DNA from 3 places in the Undibacterium sp. Tian12W genome. Region 1 is predicted to be linked to each of the others. Evidence: predicted binding sites of a transcription regulator. Region 1 holds the regulator's gene; each other region holds the start of a gene.

Region 1 (6,146 bases):
TCTTCTTTTATGGAGGAAATGTTAATATTGGTCAGAAACTCTGCCGCCCCTGAGATGAACCCAAGAGCAGTGTCATCATTAGAATCAGGCGTTACTTCGTCCGAAATGGAGTTTGCCAATAAGGCAATTTTTCTGATGTCCTCACAGATGGCAAAAGGTTTGAGGGGCCTTGCGATACCGTTGACACAATAATTGTAATCTGACCGAGCCTCTACCATCTCGCGAAGCATTTCGTCTTTGATTTCGGCACCTTTCAAATCAATAAGGCGCTTCACCGCGGCGCTTGCAACAGTGCTTCCAATTTTTAATAGTGATCGCAATTGCGGCTCGTGGATTTCCGAAATTGGCAGTAAAGATTCGATATACCATCCAATCCGCGTCTCAAATTGATCAAATCCCTCTATGCGATCAGGAACCTTGGTAAGCAGCTTTGTCACGACATCATCGCGCCCCACCTCAAGATATCTCACTGCATTCAATGCAAGGGCGAAGTCAGCATTGACTATGTCGTTGAAAAATGCTTCAGCTTGTGAGTCGGGTAAAAGACTAAGGGAGAGAAACAGTGCCTGATCCCATCTTGTTAGCGTTAGTTTCTCTTTGAGAATTTGTGGAGTTATTAGATACCGGCGGGCAAGTTCTTTGGCTGCTAAATATTCAGTGATCGACTGATGTACGAACGCAATCCGTCCTCCAATGTGAGGAATCAAAACAGAAATTGAAACAAGCCAATTAGCTATATCTTGCGCATTAATATTCGAAAATCCAGTTGCTTCGATATTCGCCCTCAAAACGCGGAGAAGATCCGACAAAGGATATGCCTCTTCGCCGCGATTGATTGCGTCATATGCGGCAAGAGACAATGCTTTTTCTATTTCGAATGCTTTACCGAATCGTTCAACAAATGCGTTGTCTATATTGATAAAAAACGAATCGTAGAAGTCTCTCGGATGCGCCTGAGGTGGCAGGAGAACCGCACCGCTTATGATGAATTGAAAATAGAAGGGCTTTTGTAACAATTGCCGGATTTCCTGTTCAAAACGACCAGAGATATTGATTTTTCTCTGACTGATTTCTGCTGACACAACTTTGTCATCTATTTGGTCGAGGTAATAAGCCGGGAATTCCAATTTGTCGAGACCATCGTTCGTTCTTGAGCCAATTATCAGAGATGACCACCCAACACCGTCAGCAAATCTAGAAAAATCGGCTTCATAGGTGCCAGTTTCCCAATATTCTCTGGGCATTTCATTAAATGAATCTAATAACACCTTAAACCGAAATCTCTGATTCATCTCATAGAACGGCAAACTAACAGGTAGTGTTTGACTCACTAGCTTGGCAAGATCTCCACGATATAGCTTAAGATCAACTAGAACTGGAATAACTACAGACGATTCGTCGAACGGTTCTGAAAGACAGATTTCATGAAGCTTGTCCGCCAATCTCGCTGCGGCTTGCTGAAGCGCATATGATTTTCCTGCGCCTGGTAATCCAACAAGAATGGCGCGTTCTGGCCCCTCAGCTAAAAATTTGTCAACTGCGTAGTGGTCAAATTTGTTCGATTGCTGGTAAAAATTGCTGTGTCTCTTAGTACTAAGCTCTGTATGCACTCGGATTTCGAACTCAGGAATTACCTTTGGTGCACGTGACAATCGCGCTGCGTGACGTGCCAATGAAAGAACTTGGTCTGGGGAGCACGCGTCATTGCATGTATCATTTAGGCTTGGAGCTGAGGCCGTTGATTCAGGCCTAGAAAGCGAGTCAAGAAGATCGAGCAGACGGGTATGCTCTTTCGTCCCGTTCTGATTAATTGTTGTTGTGTAATTAACGAGGTGGATGCCATAGTTACGTCTCCAGTAGTCAGTTTCCGCCTCAGTCAAGTCGGCCATAATGGCATAGTGGTCACGAGTGCCACCTTTGTAAGTATTCGCAAGTAGATCCCGGACGTAAAGAAAATCTGGATCTCGCAAACCAAACCCAAGGTAAACAACTGGTCGACTTGCTAGCAGTATTTTCAAAGATTCTAATGCATTCTGTCGTTCTCCTTGAGGAAGTAATTGTCGATACTGCTCGCGCGTCAGAATTATGCTGTCACTGTCTGCCGCATCACCGTGAGGCTTAAAGACAAAGTCAATGGCGCGAGCGTGGATAATTTCGGCGGTTTCAGTCAGATGTCGATTCGTTATTGGTGGACGGAAAAATCGATCTGGTTGCCATTGCCGGAGAGCTTCTTCAATGAGATTATCGTAGTTCGTTGTGACAAAGCAGCGGGTTCTCAAAGCTACAATTTTTCTGTGAATATCATGCGGTCTAGCGACGCCATATCGACATGTGGCCCGAATAAAGTCGCCAATCTGCTGCTTCGTTAATTTATCAAACCCGTAGCTTGCAGCTTGTAATAGGTCACCACGGCCAACCTCCGCACGAACAAGCTCGGCGTTGGCACCTACTGATTCGACAAATTTCGCAAGTTCTTCAATTAGTCCTGACCAAGATGGAAGCCCTGACCATAATGATATTCCAGACCCAATGAATAAGACTGTATCTTCTTGAGTGAGAATTTGTTTCAGCTTATCCATAAAACTTTCCATTTTGTGATTGAACATTTACTGAATTTGAACAGTTAACCTTACAATACAGTGAATGAATACTATCTTCAATACTCGGAAAGTGCAGCTAAGTACCACGATTGTTGAAGCAACTAATCACAGACATAATACGTGCGCACATTACTTGAAGCTTTTTGCCCCGGCTTGTATCGACAGGGGACAAACGTTTTAGTCAAAGTACGTCATTTAACGAGCGACATGGCATGCCGCGAACGCCACTGGATTCCAGCTAATAGCACGCTGGAATGACGTTAATATGTATGCGGATTGTCTCAGAGTAATTCAGTTACTGATTGATGTAAATTGTTAACCTCAAAACCATTCACCCAACAAAAAGGACGCCTTCTAGCGTCCTTGTTTTGGATGTCCACAACCCTGTCAGGGTAAGGACTGGGGTCTTATGAAGCCGATGCCGGATCAGGTATGTGCTTGATGGCGTCGTGCTGATGGTCTTGCATTTTATCTTTATGCTTGATGACCTGGCGATCAAGTTTATCTACCAGTGCATCGATTGCTGCATACAGATCATGCGCCAGGCTTTCAACGTGAATATCTTTACCGCTGATATGCAAATTGATGTCGGCTTTGTGTCGTTTTTCCTTTTCCCGGAGCTTGTCCACCGTCAGGATGACGGCGATATCAATGACCTGGTCGAAATGCCGCCTGATACGTTCTAGTTTGGTATGTACATATTCACGAATTGCAGGAGTTACTTCGACGTGATGTCCACTGATGGTGAGATTCATACTGTGCTCCTATAGTGATGTTGCTTGCTATAACGATACGCTCTCAGCATTTATTTGCCTTGAGCTAAATCATATATAGCAATTCAAACCGTGATTACAAGGACTGCTTACAAAGATTTACGCAAACTGACTGGGGGGATTTTGAGGGCTTCACGGTATTTGGCAACTGTCCGTCGGGCAATTACCATGCCCTGTTCACCCAGCATGTCTGCAATTTTGCTATCAGAGAGTGGGCTTTTCTGGTCTTCTGCTCCTATCAACTGCTTGATGAGTGCACGTATCGCGGTGGAAGATGCTTCACCCCCTGTTTCCGTCGCGACATGGCTGCCGAAAAAGTACTTCAACTCAAACATGCCATGTGGGGTCAACATGTATTTTTGGGTTGTTACACGTGAGATAGTGCTCTCGTGTAATCCTAGTGTATCAGCAATTTCGCGCAAAACAAGGGGGCGCATTGCAACAGCACCGTGCGTGAAAAAATTGCGTTGCCTTTCGACTATGGCTTGTGCAACGCGCAATATAGTCTCAAAACGTTGCCGCATATTCTTGATGAGCCAGCGGGCTTCCTGCAATTGCGCGCCCATGCCAGCCTCGCCACGGTTTTGCTTCATGATGTTGGCATACATGCTGCTTACCCGCAGCCTGGGCATGACATCCTGATTCAGCATGACTTGCCAGCCGTTGCCGGATTTTCTGACGATCACATCTGGTACGACATAGTCCGATTCATCGGCAGCAAAGGCCAGGCCAGGTCGTGGTTTGCACAGGCGGATAATGGTTTGTGCATCGCGCAAATCTTCGTCGTCGCAATCGAAGATTTTCTTGAGTTTGGTGAAATCTCTTTGTGCAAATAAAGCCAGTTGTGTTTCAACAATTTGCAATGCCAGCCTGCGTGTGACGAAAGCAACTTTTGGCAGACGCCTGATTTGCAAGGCCAGGCATTCAGACGGGCTGCGCGCACCGACACCTGCCGGATCAAAGCTTTGCAGCATGTTCAGCGCAAACGCCAGCTCTTCTGGTTCTACGCACAGTTCCAGTGGTAAACTGGCATGTATTTCATCTAATGTTTCGGTCAGGTAACCGTTATTGTCGAGCGCATCGATCATCAACTCGACCAGGGCACGGTCACGCGGTTCGCGCAGGTTAAGACGCATCTGTTCCTGCAAGTGCTCACGCAGGGTGATATGGGCTGCACCGAGCTGCGGGCGGCCATCTTCATCATCGCCAGATTTGCTGCCATGCTGTACATCATCAAAGCCCCAGTCTTCTTCGCTGGAAGTGGTGCTGTCATTGCTGATGACGGTTTCTGCATCTGCGGCAGTCGGTTCTGCTGACCTGTCACTGTCTTCTCTTGCTGCCGGTGCTTCCATGCCGGCATCTGCAGAAGTACTGCTGGTATTGATGGCACCATCGGCCAGCAGGCGTACGGCGTGATCGAGGGGATCATCGACACGTTCCAGCATGGGGTTATCGGTCAGCAGCGTCTCCAGCTCCTGATGCAATTCCAAAGTGGATAACTGCAATAATCGTATTGATTGCTGCAATTGCGGCGTTAAGGCCAGATGTTGTGAGGTACGTAGTTGCAGGCTTTGTTTCATGATGATTCCCGTCACATCCGGAAGTGTTCTCCGAGATAAACGCGACGTACAGATTCATTTTGTATGATGTCGTCAGGCTTGCCGCTGGCAAGTACCGCGCCCTGGTTGATGATATAGGCGTGATCGCAGATGCCCAGGGTTTCGCGTACATTATGATCGGTGATCAAGACACCTATGCCGCGTTCCTTGAGGAAGCGCACGATGCGTTGAATTTCGATGACGGCGATAGGATCAACACCGGCAAAGGGCTCATCGAGCAAGACAAAGCGTGGGTTGGTCGCGAGTGCGCGGGCAATTTCGACGCGGCGGCGTTCACCACCTGACAGTGACAAGGCCTGGCTTTCACGTATTTTTTCTATCTGCAAATCTGCCAGCAGGGCATTGAGCCTTTGCTCAATTTTCTTGGCACCGAGATATTTGCCTTCGCTGTCTTTTTGCAATTCGAGTACGGCACGGATATTGTCCTCTACCGTCAGCTTGCGAAATACCGAAGCTTCTTGCGGCAGGTAAGACAAACCCAGTACGGCGCGTTCATGGATAGGCAGTTGAGAAATATTCACGTCATCGATCGTGATATCCCCTGCGTCGGAAGGTACCAGGCCGACGATCATGTAAAACGAAGTGGTTTTGCCTGCGCCATTCGGGCCCAGCAAACCCACGACTTCGCCACTTTTCAATAGCAGTGAGACATCGCGCACGACCTGGCGCGCGCCATAGCGCTTTTGCAAGCCCTTGACAAGCAAGGTGCTGCTTGACTGTGCAGTCATCTTATTTAGCCTGTTTTTCTGGTTTTGGTTGCAAGGTGATGGTGATATTGCCTGAACCATCTACATGCTGGCCACTGGTCGAATTCGTGCCAACAAAAACATCATTCTTGCTGTCATAAGACAGGTATTCACCTTCCTGTTCCTGGGTGACGCGTTTGCCTTCGAGGTAGCGTACCTTGGCCTTGGAAATGAATTTGACGATTTCTGTACTCTGGTTGTATTCAGCACGGTCAGCTTCGCCATCTACCCACAGATCAGGGCCACCATCGCGTTTCTGGCGGAAGGTGACTTTGCGGCCACTGCCACCTGTCAGAACAACAAACTGATCGCCATTCGGGGCTTCGGTCACGACGGCACTCTCAGAAGTGACGGTCAGGGTGCCGCGCACCAGGGACACGCCCTTGGATAATCTGCTGACGCTGGCTT
Region 2 (6,146 bases), on a different contig from region 1:
ATGACCTGGGTATATTCACGCAATTCGCGCAGGTGGCGCTCGGGCAATTCCAGCTCCAGCAATTGCGCTGCACCACGTATGCCACCTAGTGGGTTCTTGATCTCATGCGCCAGATTGCGTATCAACTCCTTGTTCGCTTTGCTCTGGTCGAGCATGCGCTCTTCCCTGTCAAGCTTGAGTTGCTGTACGTTTTCACGCAGCTCTATCAGCACTGGCGTATCAGGATTATCGAGTGCAGTGACGATGCTGTGCACATGCAAGGGGTCACGCCCTGCCCGCTCCAAAGTCAGGTCCTGGCGCTTGTCAGCAAACTGGTGAGCTACTGCCTGATGAAAGACCGCAGTCAATTCCTGCCCATTAAGGAACAGGTCTGTCAGCTTTAAATGTGTCAGTGACTTGAAAGAAGAATCAAGCAAGTTTTCAGCAGCAGCATTGGCAAATAAAATGCTGCCTTCAGCATCCAGCACAATGACCGCGGATGTCAGCAGGTCAAGTCCGGCAAATGAGGTAAGTGGAGTTTTCAAAACTTGTCCATAAAAAAAGGCCGCACAGAGCGACCTTTACGCAAGCATCATGCCCGGAAGCACTTTTGCCGTTCACACTGGCAACTTATTTTGCATTGGCAATTTCACGTTTTAGTGCTTCTATGTTTTTTTCGGTGCGACTGATGTCTTCTTTCATCAAATTGGTGCGTTCCTGATATTTGGCGAAATTTCTTTCATCACCACGACGCTCAGGCTCACCATTATTGTATTCTTTCTTGATATTCGCCAGTTTTTGCTCTTCTGTCTTCAATTCGTCCTGCAAAATCTGTTTGCGGTCAGAATCCCTGGCTTTTTGCGTACTGTCATCTACCTTGGGGAAATCACTGGGGCTGCTGGCAGGCTTGCCTTGCGGTTTCTTGGCAGGGGCCGGCAATACAGGCGCTGGCAGAACAGTCAGGCCTTGCAAATCCACTTTCTTGCAGCCTTTGACAGCACCTGTGTTCTTGTATTCTTTTTTGCCATTATCATCGACGCATAGATATACCTCGGCCTGTGCATGGGCATACGCCTGCACGCCAATAAAAAGAAGTAATCCTGACAAGAGTCGGTTCATAGGAAGGCAATATTCATGGATAGACTGTAAGTGTATGTCATGCAGCCGTGCAACACAATTACGAACAAATTAGCATTTGTAACAAAAAAAGCGGGGTTACCCCCGCTTTTTTGCGTTTTTACCCTGATTGCAGAGGGTAATTACAGAGAATAGTACATGTCAAATTCAACAGGGTGAGTTGTCATGCGGAAGCGTTGTACTTCTTGCATTTTCAAATCAATGTAAGCATCAATCATGCTGTCGCTGAATACGCCACCGCGTGTCAGGAACTCGCGGTCTTTGTTCAATGCATCCAGTGCTTCTTCCAAAGATGCGCACACTGTTGGGATCAATGCATCTTCTTCTGGTGGCAAATGGTACAGATCTTTGCTGGCTGCTTCGCCAGGATGGATCTTGTTCTGTACGCCGTCCAGACCTGCCATCATCAGTGCAGAGAAGCACAGGTATGGGTTCGCCAGTGGATCAGGGAAACGTGTTTCGATACGGCGGCCCTTAGGATTGGCAACGTAAGGAATACGGATGGAAGCAGAACGGTTACGGGCAGAGTAAGCCAGTTTCACCGGAGCTTCATAACCTGGAACCAGACGCTTGTAAGAGTTGGTACCTGGGTTAGTGATCGCATTCAGTGCTTTAGCGTGCTTGATGATACCGCCGATGTAGTACAGGGCGAAATCAGACAAACCAGCATAGCCGTCACCAGCAAACAGATTTTTGCCATCTTTCCAGATGGATTGATGCACGTGCATGCCAGAGCCGTTGTCGCCAACGATAGGTTTAGGCATGAAAGTCGCTGTCTTGCCATAAGTATGGGCAACATTCCAGACTACGTATTTCAGGTTTTGTGTCCAGTCAGCGCGTTCTACCAGAGTAGAGAACTTGGTACCGATCTCATTTTGACCAGCGCCAGCCACTTCATGGTGATGCACTTCAACCGGGATACCCAGGGATTCCAGAATCAGACACATTTCAGAACGCATGTCCTGGAAGCTATCGACTGGAGGAACCGGGAAGTAACCGCCCTTCACCGTTGGACGGTGGCCAGTATTGCCGCCTTCCAGTTTTTCACCTGTCGTCCAGGAAGCTTCGTCAGAATCAATCTTGACGAAACAGCCAGACATATCTACTTTCCAGCGTACGCTGTCAAAAATGAAGAATTCTGGTTCTGGGCCAAAGTAAGCTGTATCACCAATGCCTGAGGATTTCAGATACGCTTCAGCACGTTTCGCGATGGAACGTGGGTCACGGTCATAACCTTTGCCATCAGATGGCTCGATCACGTCACACTGCATGAACAATGTGGTTTCTTCGAAGAATGGATCAATGTTGGCAGTAGATGGATCAGGCATCAACAACATGTCGGATGCTTCAATGCCTTTCCAGCCAGCGATGGACGAGCCGTCGAATGCGTGGCCAGATTCGAATTTATCGATGTCGAACTGGGAAATTGGAACAGTTACGTGCTGTTCTTTGCCTCGGGTATCAGCAAAGCGAAAATCAACGAATTTGACTTCGTTATCTTTCGCCATTTTCAAGACTTCTGCGGCTGTCATTGCCATGTGAAACTCCTCTGAGAGCTAAAAATAAATTCGGAAATTGCCGAGCCCTGCGCCTGCCAGTTATGTGCAATTTTGACCAACAGACAAACCTTGCCTTATTGCTCTTACAACAGCATTTTCGCCTGGCGGCTAAACTCAGTGGGGATAATAGCAGAAACCGTGCCATCATCCAGATCAGACATATATAAAATCGAAATTTGTTAAATGCTTGTTTTTGTGGCGTTTTCCTGACCAAAAGGGAAACTGCTTAACAAACAGACAAAATACAATTCACACCAAAACAATGCACGCAAAATTAAATGTTCGTTTTTGGTGCGTTATTGATTTAAAACTGCTATTGCGCATTTTTTTGGTGCAATTTTTCAGCTGATCAAAATCGTATTGGATGAAACGCTGCCACCCCATGAGCAATGTTTCATAAAAAGCAAATATGCTTGATCAAAATCAACTTTCCTTTGTATAGGCTCGTGTCGCATTCGCGCTCATTTAGACTGTCACCATCTTTGCCAGTCTGGCCGCATGTCAATTACAAAGATCCAGCACAGAACTGCCGCCCCGCTGGCAATGTTTTTCAGCCGGTATTGATTTTTCAGCCTATATATTATGTTGCCCCACCCCTGCCCGCGAAAGCCGTTTTTGCTTGCCGCCCTGACCTTGATCCTGTCCATGCTGGCAAGCACCTCTGTCACCTTGAAACTAATCAAACTGCTGCAAGAAGCAGGTGAACAAAAAAAACGACTCAAAAAAATCATCTGCAAACAGCGAGCAAAGCGCAAACATATAGAAGAAGACTTGCGCATCGCCGCGATTGCCTTTGAAGCCCAGGAAGGCATGGTCATCACCGACCAGCACCGTACTATTTTGCGTGTCAACAATGCGTTCACTCACATCACCGGCTATAGCCGCGAAGAAGCACTGGGCAAGCAAACCAGTCTGCTCAAATCCGGGTTGCATGGCAATAGCTATTATGAAGACATGGGCAGACAACTCGATGCCAACGCCTATTGGCAGGGTGAAATCTGGAACCGCAGAAAAAATGGCGAAGTCTATCCAGAATGGCTGACCATCACTGCCGTCAAAAACCAGAGCGGCCAGGTTATCAACTATGTAGCCACCATGCTCGACATCACCCAGAGAAAAGCAGCAGAAGCAAAACTGGAACACCTTGCCTATCACGACCCGCTGACAGGACTGGCCAACCGCAGACTATTAATAGACCGCCTGCAACACAGCCTGCTGGCAAAGAGCCGCAGTAATCTGTATGGCGCTGTATTGTTTCTTGATCTCGATAATTTCAAGACCATCAATGACAGCAGTGGTCACGGCAAAGGCGACATGCTCTTAAAGGTTGCCGCAAAACGCCTGGCCCACAGCATACGCAAAGGCGACACCCTGGCACGATACGGCGGCGATGAATTTGTATTACTGCTCGAAGAACTCAGCGACAACATCCGCGAAACCGCCATAGAAGCACAAATGATCGCCACCAAAATCCTGGCAGACCTGCTCGCCCCCTATGATTTAGAACACACTGAATATCACAGCAGTGCCAGCATAGGCATCACCCTGTTTGACAGACAAAGCACCTCAGCCGAAGAACTGCTCAAACAGGTAGAAGTCGCCATGTATGAGGCCAAGTCCAGTGGCGGCAATAGTTTCCGCTTCTTTGACAAAGACATGCTTGTCATCGTCAACACCCGCGCAGCACTGGAAGCCGACATGCGCCTGGGCCTGCAGCAAGAACAGTTCGTTCTGCATTACCAGCCGCAGGTCAGCAGCACAGGTCAGATCACCGGCGCAGAAGCCCTGGTGCGCTGGCAACATCCACAAAAGGGCTTGATACCGCCATCCGACTTTATCCCACTCGCAGAAGAATCAGGCCTCATCCTCAGCCTGGGCGCATGGATATTAAAAACCGCCTGCATCAAACTGGCCGATTGGAAAAAAACAGAAGATAAACAGCATATGAGCCTGGCAGTGAATGTCAGCGCCCGTCAGTTCAGGCAATATGATTTTGTTGCACAGGTGCTGGATAACATCGCCCGCTATGAGATTGAAGCCAGCAAACTCAAGCTCGAACTGACAGAAAGTCTGCTCATCGATAATATAGAAGAAACCATAGACAAGATGAACCAGCTCAAAGCCAGAGGCGTAGGTTTTTCACTAGATGACTTTGGCACCGGCTACTCATCCCTGTCTTACCTCAAACGCCTGCCGCTGGACCAGCTCAAGATAGACCAGTCCTTCGTACGCGACATCCTCAATAATAACAATGATGCCGTCATCACCAAAACCATCATCGCACTCGGCCAAAGCCTGGGCCTGGCTGTGATTGCCGAAGGTGTGGAAACCGCAGCCCAGCGCGATTTCCTGCTACAGCAGGGCTGTCTTTCCTATCAAGGTTATCTGTACGGCAAACCCAGTGCCGATTTAATATAAACTAGCAGGCACATTAGCACTACCTTTTTTGCAATCGCCATTTTCAATCAAGGAATTACCATGTCAACAGATCAAACCCTGCAAGCAGCACGCCAGCGCGGCCAGGAACAAGCCCTGCCCTACGCAGGTGCAGTCACGCCAAAAGAAGCGTTTGCGTTGCTGCAAAATGACAGCAAGATATTAATCGTCGATGTACGCACCAATGCAGAACGCGACTGGGTAGGTAGAGTCAACATCAGCGAAGCCCAACACCTGGCCGTGCAATGGAGCCTCTACCCAGGCGGCACACCCAACCCCGACTTTCTCGCACAACTGCAAGCCAGCGTGCCTGACAAAGCCAGCACCATCCTCTTCCTCTGCCGCTCCGGCGTACGCTCACGCCACGGCGCCAAACTAGCAACTGAAAACGGCTACACCAACTGCTACGACATCCTGCAAGGTTTTGAAGGCGACAAGGACGAACAAGGCCACAGAAAAACCGTAGGCGGCTGGTGCCAAAACAACCTGCCATGGCTGGGCGCCTGACTTAATCCATAGCAAGATTTACAAAAAACAAGAAAAAAGCTTCCATAATGAAGTTTGCTTTGCTAGAATAGCGGACTTCGCTGTTACGGCAAGTTTTAGCGAATGCAGGAGAGGTGGATGAGTGGTTTAAGTCACACGCCTGGAAAGCGTGCGTAGGTTTATCCCTACCGGGGGTTCGAATCCCCCCTTCTCCGCCAAGATAAATGAATAAGCCCTTGATTTTCAAGGGCTTTTTTATTTTTTAGCTATTTCAGTGTGCCATTTGGTGTACCAACGCCGCTTGGAAGCTATTGGAACGCATTGGCAATGTGTCCCTCTAAAAAGCTCAACGAAAGCAAACCTGTGCCGCCGCTGAATTCCGCGATGAATTACTAAACTTCCTGATGCAGGCTTGTGGCGATTCTTAAGCAACAGGCTCAAAGAGGTGTTGACTTGTTCGTTTGCTAGCTGAATTGACCCTGTCAGTTTGATCCACCTTCCACTTCCTGGCGAAGGCGGCCACCCGGTCATACGACCCCTCAAATCCCA
Region 3 (6,146 bases), on a different contig from region 1:
AAGTAAGTGTTTTCATTATGTGATTCGATGAAATTACCGGCAGAATAAATCTGAAACAAACGGCAACGCTCGCCCTTGATCTGGCCACCAAAAATCAGGCTGACATTAAAGTCTATGCCAAACTCAGACAAGGACTTGGCGTCACGGTGATACACGGTGCGTACCGCCTCACCGAGTATGCGGGCTGCCTCATACATATTCGTCGCAGTCCAGATACTGTTGCCATTGGCATCCACATGATCAGATACCAGTTGACGTATCGATTGTGAAATCGACAAGTTACCAGCTGTCATCAGCACCATGGTGCGGTCGCCAGGGTTTTCAAACACCGACATCTTGCGGAAGGTGCCTACCTGATCCACGCCTGCATTGGTGCGTGAGTCGGAGAGAAACACCAGCCCGGCGTCCAGGCGCATGCCAATACAGTAAGTCATAGTGCAGAGTTTTGATCCATAGAAACTAGAATTCTACCCGAAACCGGAGCATTGAAATACGCTTGTCACATTTGTATGCAATGCCTGTAACAATTGACCAGCGCTGTATTCTTCGACAATTCGTGGTCAATTCGCGGTCAATTCATGAACACGTTCATGATCGTATGCATGGACGTATTCATGCCTTATCGTGGAGTTACCTGCACCGTCACACTCAGGGTTTCCAGTCCGCCACCACGGCGCACGCCGCGTACTGGCGCGGCTGAATCATAATCGCGCCCTATGGCCAGGCGACAATAGGAGTCTGTCATCAAAACCGCATGGGTGGCATCCACGCTGACCCAGCCGCTATAGTCGGCGTCTTCTACCCAGACATCAACCCAGGCATGGCTGTCAGCATGGCCAGTGGATTCCGGGTCAATATAACCAGAAACGTAGCGGGCCGGTATGCCACGGGCATGGCAGCAGGCCAGCATGATGTGGGCATGGTCCTGGCAGACGCCGCGGCCCAGCAACAGGGCATCGCTGGCACTGGTTGTGACGATAGTTGCACCAGTCTGGTACTCGACTGCACCACGAATGTGCGTCGCCAAATTTAATAGTGCAGCTGTGCTGGTCTTGCCGCTGTCAGGTAAGTGTGTTTTGGCAAAGTCCACTATCACTGGTACCGGTTCAGTCAGGCGCGTAGGTACGGTAAATACCAGGGGCGAAAAAGTATCCGGGTCGGTGATGCGGCCTTGATAAGGCGTGCTCAGTTCAACCACTCCCTCGGCGATGATGGCAACCTCATGATGCTGACCAGTAATGGTCAGCGTATGAGAAGGATTACCGTAAGCATCAATGTAGGCATGGCGTTGCCCGGCCGTTTTGATCTGCCAGGAAATCGCATGCTGGTGCAGCTCGGCACGCGGTGTCAGACGCAATTGCTGTATGGTGTAGGTCACCGGGGCCGAATAACGGTAGATGGTCTCGTGACGTATAAAAAGTTGCATGATATTTTTCTCAAGCCGCCAGCGGCACCAGGAAATCGCGGCTGACGCGGTTACCCAGATCAAAGACGTTTTCCAGGAAACGCGTCAGGTTGTCATGCAAACCTTCTGCCAATATTTCTTCAATGCGGGCAAATTGCAATTCTGCATGCAGCTTACCAGCAAAACGCTCGGTGTCTGCTGATACGTCATTACGCACTTCCTTGAGGTTGGCGACGACTTCATCCATGCAGGCCAGCAGAGAGCGCGGCATGTCACCACGCAGCATTAGCAATTCTGCCACGCGCTCAGGCGTAATCACATCACGATAGACCTTGCGGTAAATTTCAAAACCCGATACTGAGCGCAGCAGCGCTGCCCAATAATAGAAATCTCTTTGCAGGCTGTCATTGCCGCGCCCGCTTTCCTTGGCACCGTGAAACTTCACATCCAGTATCCTCGCCGTATTGTCGGCGCGTTCTATAAAGGTGCCCAGGCGGATGAAATGTACTGCCTCGTCTTTTAACATGGTACCCAGCGTTACGCCACGTGACAGATGAGAGCGGTATTTGACCCATTCAAAAAACTGGCTGGGGTCGTTTTCCAGTATTGTGTCCGACAGCCTGTCCTGCATATCCAGCCAGGTGGCATTCTGGGTTTCCCATACCTCGGTCGTCAGCGTACCGCGTACTGCGCGGGCATTCTCACGCGCTTCCTTCAGACAGGAGGCTATCGACGAAGGGTTCATCGGGTCCCTGACCATGAAGTCCAGCACATCCTTCTTTGTCAGCAAACCATATTGATGGTCAAAGGCAGACTGTAATTCAGAGATACCCAGCATGGCACGCCAGCCGCGCTCAGCATCTTCAGCAGACTGTGGCAACATCGAAGTCTGGATATTCACATCCAGCATACGGGCAGTATTTTCTGCGCGCTCGGTATAGCGCGCCATCCAGAACAAATGATCAGCGGTACGGCTCAGCATGTATTTTCTCCCAACTTAAATTTTTTTTAGGACTTACGCAAAATTGTCCCAGCAAGGCGTAGCGACGAAGACAGTACTTTAGTACGGCTAGGCGCTGCAACGCAGCTGGGGCGGTTTTGCGTACGTCCTACTGATTTAATTTTCAAGTATCCAGGTATCTTTGGTCCCACCACCTTGTGAGGAGTTGACCACCAGCGAGCCCTCCTGCAAGGCCACTCGCGTCAAGCCGCCAGGCACCATGGAGATGGTTTTGCCAGACAAGACAAAGGGGCGCAAATCAATATGGCGCGGGGCAATGCCGCTTTCAACAAAGGTAGGGCAGGCCGACAATGCCAGTGTAGGCTGGGCTATATAACCATCAGGCTTGGCCAGCAAACGCTGACGAAAATCTTCTATCTGCGCCTTGGTTGAAGCTGGTCCCACCAGCATGCCGTAACCACCTGCACCATGTACTTCCTTGACCACCAGGTCACCCAGATTTGCCAAGGTATAAGACAGGTCGTCTGGTTTGCGGCACTGGTAAGTTGGCACGTTATTCAAGATCGGTTCTTCCGTCAGGTAAAACCTGACCATGTCCGGCACGAATGGGTAAATCGATTTATCATCCGCAACGCCCGTGCCTATCGCATTCGCCAGCGTTACGCGGCCTGCTCTATACACCGACAGCAGGCCCGGCACACCTAATGAAGAGTCAGGCCGGAAAGCCAGCGGATCAAGAAAATCATCATCAATACGTCGGTAAATCACATCCACCCGCTTTGGCCCACGCGTGGTACGCATGAAGACCGCATTATCATTGACAAACAAATCCTTGCCTTCTACCAGCTCAACACCCATCTGCTGGGCCAGGAAGGCATGCTCAAAATAAGCCGAGTTATACATGCCCGGTGTCATGACCACGACAGTAGGGTTATCCACACCCATGGGCGCGACTGAGCGCAGGTTATCCAGCAACATGTCAGGATAATGATCAACCGGCGCTATCTTGTTACGTGCAAACAGTTCAGGAAATAGCCGCATCATCATCTTGCGGTCTTCCAGCATATAAGACACGCCAGACGGCACCCGCAAATTGTCTTCCAGTACGTAGAATTCACCTTCGCCAGCGCGCACAATATCCACACCCGCAATATGGGCATAAATGTCAGAAGCGACTGAAATACCCTGCATTTCAGGGCGATATTGGGCATTTTTATAGATTTGCTCGGCAGGGATGATGCCCGCCTTGATGATATTCTGGTCGTGATAAATATCATGGATAAACATGTTCAGCGCCTGCACCCGCTGCGCCAGGCCCTTTTGCAGTTGCGCCCATTCACCCGCATGGATAATGCGCGGGATGATGTCAAACGGGATCAGCCTCTCAGTACCCGCATCGTCACCATACACAGCAAAGGTAATACCCACCCGCCGAAAGCTCAGGTCCGCCTCGGCCCGCTTGCGTTTCAATCGTTCGGCAGGCTGTTGTGCCAGCCAGTTGCAAAACTCACGGTAATGTTCCCGCGTCAATTCTCCGCCCGCGCCATCAGATGCGGCGCCATCATAGGCATGCATTTCATTGAAAAACTTGGCCATGTTCTAGTCTCGTGGTTACGGTTCCAATACAGCATATCAAGAAACGTGCCAGATAACATTGTGGCTAACCGTAGCGTGGTTTTTTTGTCGTTATCAGTCGATCAGGCAAACAAGAGTGGCTGAGCTGACGATAGTACAATGTTCATTTTTTATCAAAGCTCAGGTCGTATGCCCAACAAAATGCGAGCACTCATATGTCTGTTGATGTTGTCAGCCGCTTGCCGCCTGGCCGTTTCTGAAGGCAGTAATCAACAGGCATTGACGGGTTTGCCTGACATGCCACAAGTAGCAGATGTCGCCAAAGGCAGGCTGGGGCAGCAGATTTTTTTTGATAAAAACCTGAGCCGCGATGGCACAGTAAGTTGTGCCACTTGTCATCAGCCAGAGTTGGCTTTTAGCGATGGTAAAAAACTGGCAGAAGGCATCAGAGGGCAAATCGGCACACGCAATACCCCCAGTCTCATCAATGCCGCCTTTAATCAAAGCCAGTTTTGGGATGGGCGGCGCAACACGCTTGAATCCCAGGCCATCGATCCATTTTTAAATCCGCGTGAACATGGCCTGCAAGACCAGCAAGCCATCCTCGCAGGTTTAAGCAAGGATCCAGCTTACCGCAAGCTGATACAGCAGGCCTATAACACCAAACCTGCCGCAATAAAACTGGAGCAAGTTGCTGGTGCGTTGGCAAGTTTCGAACGTATGCTGGTAGCAGGCGACAGCCCGTTTGACCGCTATTACTTCCAAAACGATAAATCCAGCATCAGCCCCGCCGCACAACGCGGCCTGCAACTTTTCATGGGCAGTGCTCTATGCGTCAACTGTCACAAAATAGAAAAGACAAACGCTTTGTTCACCGACAACCAGTTCCATGGCTTGGGTGTCGGCTTTAAAAAGATCGAAGCCCGCCTGCCAGAGCTGACACAACGTCTGGTGCGTGCGCAAGAACAAAAAATCAGCCTGGACCAGGCAGTGCTCAGCGATGAAGACATCGCCGAGCTTGGGCGTTTTGCAGTCACCCTCAAGCCAGCAGACATCGCCAAATTCCGTACACCCAGCCTGCGCAACGTCGCCCTGACCGCACCCTACATGCACGACGGCAGCGTCGCCACGCTCGAAGCCACCGTTGAAATGGAAATTTATTACCGCAGTGCCGAATCGCAAAAACCGCTGATACTCACCCCTTTGGAAAAAGCCGATCTGGTTGAGTTTTTAAAATCCTTGACCAGTGCACCCTTGCCCAAACACCTCTTGTCTGCCCCCTCGTTTAAATAAGCTCGTGCCGTGTCATCGTCAAAAGACACGCAAATTACTGCCATATTTTTCATCAGGTGTCTTTATTTTTAAGAAAATAAAAGTAAAAAATAAATAAGTGAACTTGTTCTCTTTGCATTATAGTTGTGTTGAATGCATGACTTTAATATAAATTAACTATTGCCTGTCCGTAATTTTTACGTGCATCAGCCCAATGCTGACAATAGATGGACGCAAAGGGATGACAATGCAGCACCGGTTTTGCCTGAAACATGGCCTTGTACGCTTGTTGGCGATTGTATTGGCCGCACAAAGCATTTTCATCCGGCTTTTTGCAGCGCGGCCTTACCGCGCTTTATGCCTGCTGGCGTTCTGCCTGGGCACGCATCTCACATCGCCTGCGCTGGCGGCTGATGTCCAATACGTATATGACAAACTCGGCCGCCTGGTCAGCGTGGTAGCAGCTGACGGCAAAAGTGTGCAATACACTTATGATGCAGTTGGCAATATCCAGAACATACAAAAGAACGCCACGACGGCACTCTCTATTGCCGAATTCTCACCCTCCGGCGGTAGCGCGGGCACCACAGTCACCATCTTTGGTAGCGGCTTTGACAACGTAGCTGCAAACAATATTGTCAAATTCAATGGCAAGCCCGCAACGGTGACCGCAGCCACCGCAAACAGCCTTACCGCAAACGCGCCCGCAGATGTCGCGACAGGCAAAATCACCATCAGCAATACCAACGGCACAGCCACCAGCAGCAATGACTTCGTCGTGGGCGCAGCCAGTGCGCCGACCATTACCGGCTTTACCCCCAATATGGGTAGCAACGGCACAGTCGTTACGGTCGGCGGTGCAAACTACCAGCCAGTCAAAACCGACAACAAAGTCAGTTTTGGCAATAGCTTTGCCACAGTCTCTTCGGTCAC

Evidence for each region. The regulator sigma-54, encoded in region 1, starts transcription at its own class of promoters, with help from an activator protein. The targets are predictions, from matches to a motif close to TGGCANGNAANCTGCTTT.
Region 2: a site for sigma-54 is predicted at 2,802-2,819, ahead of glnA (type I glutamate--ammonia ligase). Genes of this name have one in related genera too.
Region 3: a site for sigma-54 is predicted at 3,996-4,013, ahead of ACO0LI_RS29735 (circularly permuted type 2 ATP-grasp protein). Genes of this name have one in related genera too.

Annotation. Positions count from the first base shown of each region.
Region 1 is NZ_JBMPPK010000015.1:8,370-14,515, forward strand. Features, by position in the region: gene ACO0LI_RS19095 (SIR2 family protein) at 1-2,579, opposite strand, end outside; gene hpf (ribosome hibernation-promoting factor, HPF/YfiA family) at 3,008-3,355, opposite strand; gene ACO0LI_RS19105 (RNA polymerase factor sigma-54) at 3,463-4,953, opposite strand; gene lptB (LPS export ABC transporter ATP-binding protein) at 4,965-5,720, opposite strand; gene ACO0LI_RS19115 (LptA/OstA family protein) at 5,722-6,146, opposite strand, start outside.
Region 2 is NZ_JBMPPK010000022.1:101,699-107,844, reverse strand. Features, by position in the region: gene glnL (nitrogen regulation protein NR(II)) at 1-524, opposite strand, end outside; gene ACO0LI_RS24785 (DUF4124 domain-containing protein) at 610-1,098, opposite strand; gene glnA (type I glutamate--ammonia ligase) at 1,239-2,654, opposite strand; gene ACO0LI_RS24775 (putative bifunctional diguanylate cyclase/phosphodiesterase) at 3,321-5,093, shown strand; gene ACO0LI_RS24770 (rhodanese-like domain-containing protein) at 5,154-5,618, shown strand; tRNA gene ACO0LI_RS24765 (tRNA-Ser) at 5,726-5,815, shown strand; partial or broken gene ACO0LI_RS24760 (helix-turn-helix domain-containing protein) at 6,052-6,146, opposite strand, start outside.
Region 3 is NZ_JBMPPK010000041.1:11,580-17,725, reverse strand. Features, by position in the region: gene ACO0LI_RS29750 (peptidase) at 1-434, opposite strand, end outside; gene ACO0LI_RS29745 (transglutaminase family protein) at 620-1,426, opposite strand; gene ACO0LI_RS29740 (alpha-E domain-containing protein) at 1,437-2,387, opposite strand; gene ACO0LI_RS29735 (circularly permuted type 2 ATP-grasp protein) at 2,523-3,962, opposite strand; gene ACO0LI_RS29730 (cytochrome-c peroxidase) at 4,143-5,234, shown strand; gene ACO0LI_RS29725 (IPT/TIG domain-containing protein) at 5,428-6,146, shown strand, end outside.